DNA from 3 places in the Paenibacillus sp. GYB006 genome. Region 3 is predicted to be linked to each of the others. Evidence: riboswitches for the same ligand, from Rfam matches in the RefSeq annotation. Region 3 holds a riboswitch; each other region holds the start of a gene.
The links. A riboswitch is a leader RNA that binds a small molecule or an ion and turns the genes downstream of it on or off. The one in region 3 is predicted to bind cyclic di-AMP.
Positions count from the first base shown of each region.

Region 1: linked by a shared signal. The riboswitch ahead of PV403_RS22785 (C40 family peptidase) and the one ahead of PV403_RS16790 (C40 family peptidase) in region 3 are both predicted to bind cyclic di-AMP.
Region 2: linked by a shared signal. The riboswitch ahead of PV403_RS20360 (C40 family peptidase) and the one ahead of PV403_RS16790 (C40 family peptidase) in region 3 are both predicted to bind cyclic di-AMP.

Region 1 is NZ_JARBDA010000021.1:28,864-31,135, reverse strand. It holds gene PV403_RS22790 (GNAT family N-acetyltransferase) at 1-484, opposite strand, end outside; gene PV403_RS22785 (C40 family peptidase) at 650-1,117, opposite strand; cyclic di-AMP (ydaO/yuaA leader) riboswitch at 1,122-1,261, opposite strand; gene PV403_RS22780 (hypothetical protein) at 1,501-2,272, opposite strand, start outside.
Region 2 is NZ_JARBDA010000013.1:55,831-58,102, reverse strand. It holds gene PV403_RS20365 (DUF11 domain-containing protein) at 1-468, shown strand, start outside; cyclic di-AMP (ydaO/yuaA leader) riboswitch at 756-896, shown strand; gene PV403_RS20360 (C40 family peptidase) at 901-1,362, shown strand; gene glgD (glucose-1-phosphate adenylyltransferase subunit GlgD) at 1,457-2,272, opposite strand, start outside.
Region 3 is NZ_JARBDA010000007.1:115,195-117,466, reverse strand. It holds gene PV403_RS16795 (cell wall hydrolase) at 1-157, shown strand, start outside; gene PV403_RS16790 (C40 family peptidase) at 592-1,449, opposite strand; cyclic di-AMP (ydaO/yuaA leader) riboswitch at 1,454-1,587, opposite strand; gene modB (molybdate ABC transporter permease subunit) at 1,947-2,272, opposite strand, start outside.

The sequences.
Region 1 (2,272 bases), on a different contig from region 3:
TGTAAAGCATGCAATGGAACAATTGAGTTCCTTCCGGGGTCAGCCGCTCATACGTGTCATCAATAACAAACCCGGCTTTTTCATATGCTCGGATGGCTCTCGTATTCCAGGTGAGCACCTCCAAGTCAATGACATGGCTTGAATTCCTTTTTCGAGCCTCATGTACAACAGAAGACACAAAGGCTTGGCCGTAACCATTGCCACACAAAGAGGGCCGCATACCTAAACCAAGGCGAGTGACTCCTTCCATAGGAAAAAGTTGAGCAAAACCGCATAGCGCAGGCATCTCTTGATCCCTTACTACAGATACATATTGCTGTGCTCTTAGCACGGGGTCTCCAAACTCAATCTCTAAAGCTTTCATCTGATCCCAAGGCAGCCAGCCGTATATATTATAGGGAGGGTCGTACTTCCAGGTACTAATCTCCGCAGCTTGCTCTTCGGTCATCGGCATGACTCGGAAAATAGGGGTCGCCTGTGTCATAGGATCACTCCTTTATCTGAAATTTATCTTTCCTAACACTCTACAGGGTAAGAGAGAGGCAAGGCAAGCGATGGTGTGTAGTAGGGAAAACAAAAAACTCGAACCTCATTACTTTTTAAAAAAAAGTAGTCAAGGTCGAGTTCTTAGGGTAATGATATTGTAATACTACTCAATAGTAGCTGTTTCAAATTGTTCTGTACTCATAATTCGCTTTGCACCTACATAACGCTTTGCATAATAGTTTTCGTCAAGCTTACTGATGGTCACACCTTTAGAGGAAGAAGCATGTGCAAACTTACCGTCTCCAACAAAAATTCCTACATGGGATACCCCTTTACCGCTGGTGTTAAAGAATACAAGATCGCCCGTTCTAATATCAGAAAGAGAGACTTCTTTACCCATGTTGAATTGTGAACCGGATTGTCTTGGCAATTCGATCCCAAGCTTCTCGAATACATACATCGTGAAACCAGAACAATCAAAACCACTAAGTGTAGTTCCACCGTATTTATAATCTGTTCCCTGAACGCTTTCAATTACCTTGTCCATCTTGGAGTCAGCAAATGCACTCCCTGTTCCAATGGATAATGCGATTGCTAGGCTTAGCGCTGCAGCAGTTAATGTCTTTTTCAAAAAAATAAACTCCTTCCAATGCCTGCGAGGTTAGCTTAAGGATTCGGTAGAAGGTTCCCCTATGACCACTCTGTTGCGAGATCAATTCACCCGTAATATGGTTCCCCCGCTTCCCAGGTACCAGGAATTTGGCGTATCTGATGATATGTACCTGTGAAGACGTATGTATTTCCAATTCATAAAACAATCAAATGATTATGTAATAAAAGCTTGATCAATTTAGTTACAATAGATTACAAAGTTGTCACAACATGTTCTGGGCTTATTGTAACAGAATATGTGTAAATTTGGCAATCGTTTTCAGGGAAAAAATACAAAATAAGCCTGACTCATACGATAATGAGCTAGGCTTATCTTTTTGTAAGAAGTAATTCATGCTAACTTCAGGAGTTATCAGAGCTGGTTTTTGAATTCCAGAGACTGAAGTGAGCGCTGATTTTCCACACATTCATAATGGATCGAATGAGATGATAGGATTGCTGTAGAATCAGAGCTAGAAGTCCCGTCCAAATTAAGGAGACAGCTGTGAATGAACCAAATATGGCTAGCGTAATGAAGCCGAGCAAAAGGGAGACCAAGGTGACGGGAACGGCATACCGGATACAGATCCATATCGATACAGAGCCGCTGCGTTTTCCAATGAGTCCAATCTGACAGTAAAGCAGCAGCTGCTTTATCGCATAGCCGTAGATCATCCACAAGAGAAGGTAAGGAATGATTTTGGTAAGAACAGGCAGATTATAAATAGCTGTAATAAGATTAGGGAGAATAACAGGAACAATCCAGTAAGCAGGGATGAGTAATAGGATGATTTCTATAAAATAAAGAAGAGATGTTTTTTTCCAGTGTTTCTTAATGCCCTGAAAGAAAGCCAGACCTTTTGCTGTATTCCCTTGTTCATGCAGACTGTGAAGTAAACCTGCCCGAATGAGCGGGGTCATTAGCATTCGAATGAGGAACATAAGGAATAGCAGCCAGGCGTACTGATGAACTAGCGGGCTTACCGATAAACTAAGCTGACCTTCCATCCAAAACAGCACCTTACTGAGCTCATGAGGCGGAGGATCCGGATAGCGCATCAACAGAGGAACCACAGCAGAAGAAACAATCTTATAAAGAAACATTCCCCAGACCAGCTGGTATATAAAAAGAAAC
Region 2 (2,272 bases), on a different contig from region 3:
ACAACGCTAGCTCTTACTCCTGTTTTTTTCTATGCTCCGCGCATACTGCTTCATGTTCTCACATCACCGAAATATGTGGAGCCAGGTGACGATATTCTATTTGAGATAACTATTCGGAATTCAGGAAATACGAAAGCAGATTTGTTGCTGCCCTTACCTGCTCCAGGTGTGTCTACCATTCTAAATGGCTCTATTCAGTGGTCTGATCATAAACGTGAGCTAACCGTGCTTGAGATGGAGCAGCAGACCGTGCAAATTACAGATATTCAGCCTGGGGAATTAGTCCAAATAATCTACACACTTCATGTGCAAGTGTTTCCACTCTTTAGACCTGCGCGGGAACGGGATGAATATGTGTTTTCTGACACGATCCAGGCCCTTTGCACTTATAACTTTAATGACCGTATACACTCCTTTGAAGTGGTATCTAATGTCTATGAAATTGTCTTTACTGAGCACGATGAATAAAAAAATCGAAAGGCCCAGCTGCATTATTTTAAGCAGCTGGGCCTCTTTTATCGTCTTTTTTAGTAAATTAGTCAGTATTCATATATCTATCATATTTCTGTTAATAAGGGATAAACAACACTCATGTTCACAAAGGTGAAATAAATTCGAGAAAAAGATAACGAAATTAGTAAAATCAGGTTGATAATTCATTCGCCCAATGTTAAAATTCGTTGTAGAGAAAGTAACATTTTCGTAATCATTGTTGTAACTAATTGTTATCATTAACATGAATATACAAGGTGCAATCACGATAACCGCCGAATTCTTACGCACCTAAGAAGCGGGGGACCCGCCTACCATGGGTGAATTGATCTCGAAACAGAGTGATCATAGGGTACCTTCAACCGAATCCTTAGCTAACCTCGCAGGCATTGGAAGGAGTATTACATTTTGAAAAAGAAACTCGCATCAGCAGCATTAGGACTATCATTACTATTCACCGCAGGACTCGGGCAAGCTTCCGCTTCTGTACTTTCTACCACAGTAAATAACACAGTTGGTGTTCCTTATAAATACGGCGGTACTACACTCACAGGGTTTGATTGCTCTGGGTTTACTCGTTATGTATACAAAAAATTAGGTGTAACTTTACCTCACAGTTCGAAACAACAATACAAAAAAGGCACATCAGTTAAGAAATCCGCTCTAACCAAAGGCGATCTTGTATTCTTTAATACAAGCGGTAAAGGCATTTCGCATGTTGGAATATACCTAAGCGATAACAATTTTGTCTCCGCTACCTCCTCTAAAGGTATCGCCATTACACCCATTAATAAGGGTTATTGGAGTTCAAAATATTATGGTGCTAAGCGTGTACTTAGTTCATCAGCAGCGAAAAAGGCCGACTTATAGTATACATATAAACTGCCACCACGATTATGAAACTTCAGAATTTGAACATATGAAGAAAGGTCAGAGAATTACTCCTCTGACCTTTTTTCCTGATTTAAATTTGGCTGCTTTTGGCAATGACATAAGGCTGCTTGGCATCACCGATCAGTGTGCAATCTGCCGTTAAATGTACATCTTTATCAAGGATTACATTCTCCAGCACTGTATTCTCCTCAATTACACATTTCTGCATGATGATCGAATTTCGAATTTGAGCCCCTTTGTGAACTTTGACTCCTCTAAAAATAATACTGTTCTCGACCTGCCCTCCAATAATACAACCATTCGCAATCAAAGAGTTGCTTACTTCCGCATTCTCGAGAAACCTAGTCGGTGGTTCATATTTGATTTTGGTATGGATCTCATATTGTTTGAACAAACGTTGATATTGTTCTTGATTAAGTAGATCCATACTATTGCGATAATAACTTTCTACCGAGTTAATAACGGTATGGTATCCATCAAAAGCAAAACCAGCAATGTTTAAGTTATGCAAATTATCTTGGATTCCATCACGGAAGAAGTAATCTTGACCATGCGCAATACAATGATCTACTAATTTCAGAAACAATTGTTTTTCCATAATAAAAGCACCGAGATATATATTAGGATGATCACCTTCTTGATGAATTCCCGTAACTTTTACACCGTCCACATCGACCCGTACACAGGACTCATGTTCAGGAAGGATCTCATCTACTTTTTTATAAAGAAGAGTGACATCGGCTTGCTGAGAGATATGAAACTGATACATTTCCCGGTAATCCATGGAGTAAATATGCTGACTGCCGGTATGAATAATATGGGTACCTTTGGCTCGAAGAAAATAATCACGATTATTATGAAAATGTTGCAGATCGCCTTTGGAACG
Region 3 (2,272 bases):
TAATTCATCTGCTTATGTAGCAGCGAAGCGTGCGCTGAATGGCGAAGATCCAACAGGGGGAGCGCTCTATTATTATAATCCTAAGATTGCTACATCGGCTTGGAGTAAAGCGCGTCCTATTATAAAAACAATAGGGAATCATGTATTCACAAAATAGGAATTTATAATATTGAAGTCAAAAAAAGATGTTCTTAAAGGAGACTGCTTAAAAGTCTTCTTATAAAGAAAAGGTACGGCTCCTCAAAACAGTTGAGGAGCCGTACCTTTTTTGACTATAGTTAGTGCCTCGAGAAGAGTAGAGGAACGCGAATGGTTAGACAACAACAAACCTTGGTTCTGTGTCCTTGTGCGGCCTGTGGTACATTCATGTACCCGATGGACAATATACTCCATCAAAACAATATACTCGTGAACCACACTGACGTAGACATTGGTGAACATTCTACGTATGGCCTGACGTTCATTTTTCTCGGCTCTGATCCTGCTCACGCTATAACTCAAAGTCACCATAAGAAATCTTACAAGACAAAAAGAAGACATTCATCTCCAACACGCGGAGTGAATGTCTTCTTATCATTCTAATCTATGATATTAGAGTACACTTTTTGCTCCTACATATTTAGGACCCCAGTAAGTGTTACTCAAGCTGTCGATTTTAATACCACTGGAAGTAGTGGCAGAAATGAAACTATTGTTTCCAACGTAAATGCCAACATGAGAGACAGAACCTGTTGTATTAAAGAAAACAAGATCGCCTTGCTTCAGATTACTCTTTGATACAGAAGTTCCTGTCTTATACATGGAAGCTGCTGTACGCGGAAGGGATACATTGTGTTTCTCAAAAACATATTTCACGAAACCAGAGCAGTCAAATCCGCTTGGAGTAGAGCCTCCATATACATAAGGTGTACCTATATATTTTGTAGCTTCTTGAACAATACTCGTTCCTTTTACATGATCATTCCCTACAAGAATCGGGCTATATGTTTTACCTGTAGTACTTACCATAACAAGAGAGTAGCTCTTTTTCCAAACAACTTCACTTCCCATGGCTTCGGATACAAAACGAAGTGGAACGTATGTACGGCTATCGCGAATAAATACTTGAGTATCAAGACTTACACTTTTTCCATTGACTGTTGCTGTTGTAGAACCTGTTTTAATTTTAATCGTGGTTCCATTCTTTTTAATAGTAACCGTTGTAGTTGAACCTGATTTAGAAGAACTTACGGTATAATTCATTTCTTCTGCAAGTTTACGTAATGGAACTTGCGTTCTATCGTTATTATCTAGAAAAGGAGAAGCATCTTCAAAATTAACAAGACTATCATTAAGTTGTACATTTACACTATTTGAACTTGAAGAAGATGCATCCACTTGCGAATTTCCGAGTACTAAGCCTGCTCCAAGCAGAGTAGTTAACAACATACATTTACCAAATTTCATCATTATTATTTATTCCTCCATTAGCCTCCGAGGTTAGTTGACGGGTTTGAGTAGAAGGTACTCTAGGATCTTCATCATCCATTCACCCCAAGTATGTAAATCGTCCCCCGTACTAAGTAGTAGATTCGGCTTTATTAATATTAATCAACTGTAACTAATATATAATAAAAAAAGCGTTGAATGTTACAATTTTGTAACCAGCGATTCACCTTTTGCACACTAAAACTTGGCAGAATTTTTAGTTATATACTTATGTAGAGAGGTTAAGTTCCTTTAAAAGGGGTATTTTATCACTAATCTAAAGAACTGAAACACCTTTTTTGGTTACAATATTGTAACCAAAATTATTAATTTTCTTATTTTTATTACAAAATATTTATCTATTATTTCATATAATATCCTTTATTTTCTAGTTAGTTGGTAAGAATATACCAAAAAAACAACCCGTATTTTTAGAATTAACGGGTTGTTGGGCTGATCATTACAAAGATGTTATCATTTTATGTCGTTTTATTACGGCCTGTTATTAGTAAAAGGAGGAAAGAAATAACAATAATAGAGACGGTCCACACCCAAGCCATGGTTGTATTACCGCTGTCTACAGCAATATATATAGCAGTGGGTACAGTCTGCGTTTTTCCTGGGATATTGCCTGCAATCATGAGTGTAGCCCCAAATTCCCCAAGTGAACGGGCGAATCCAAGTATATAGGCGGTCATAAGAGAAGGCCATACAAGAGGAAGTGTAATATAACGAAAGACTTGCCATTCATTTGCACCGATGGAACGTCCAGCTGCTTCAAGCTCCCTATCAACGGACGAAAATC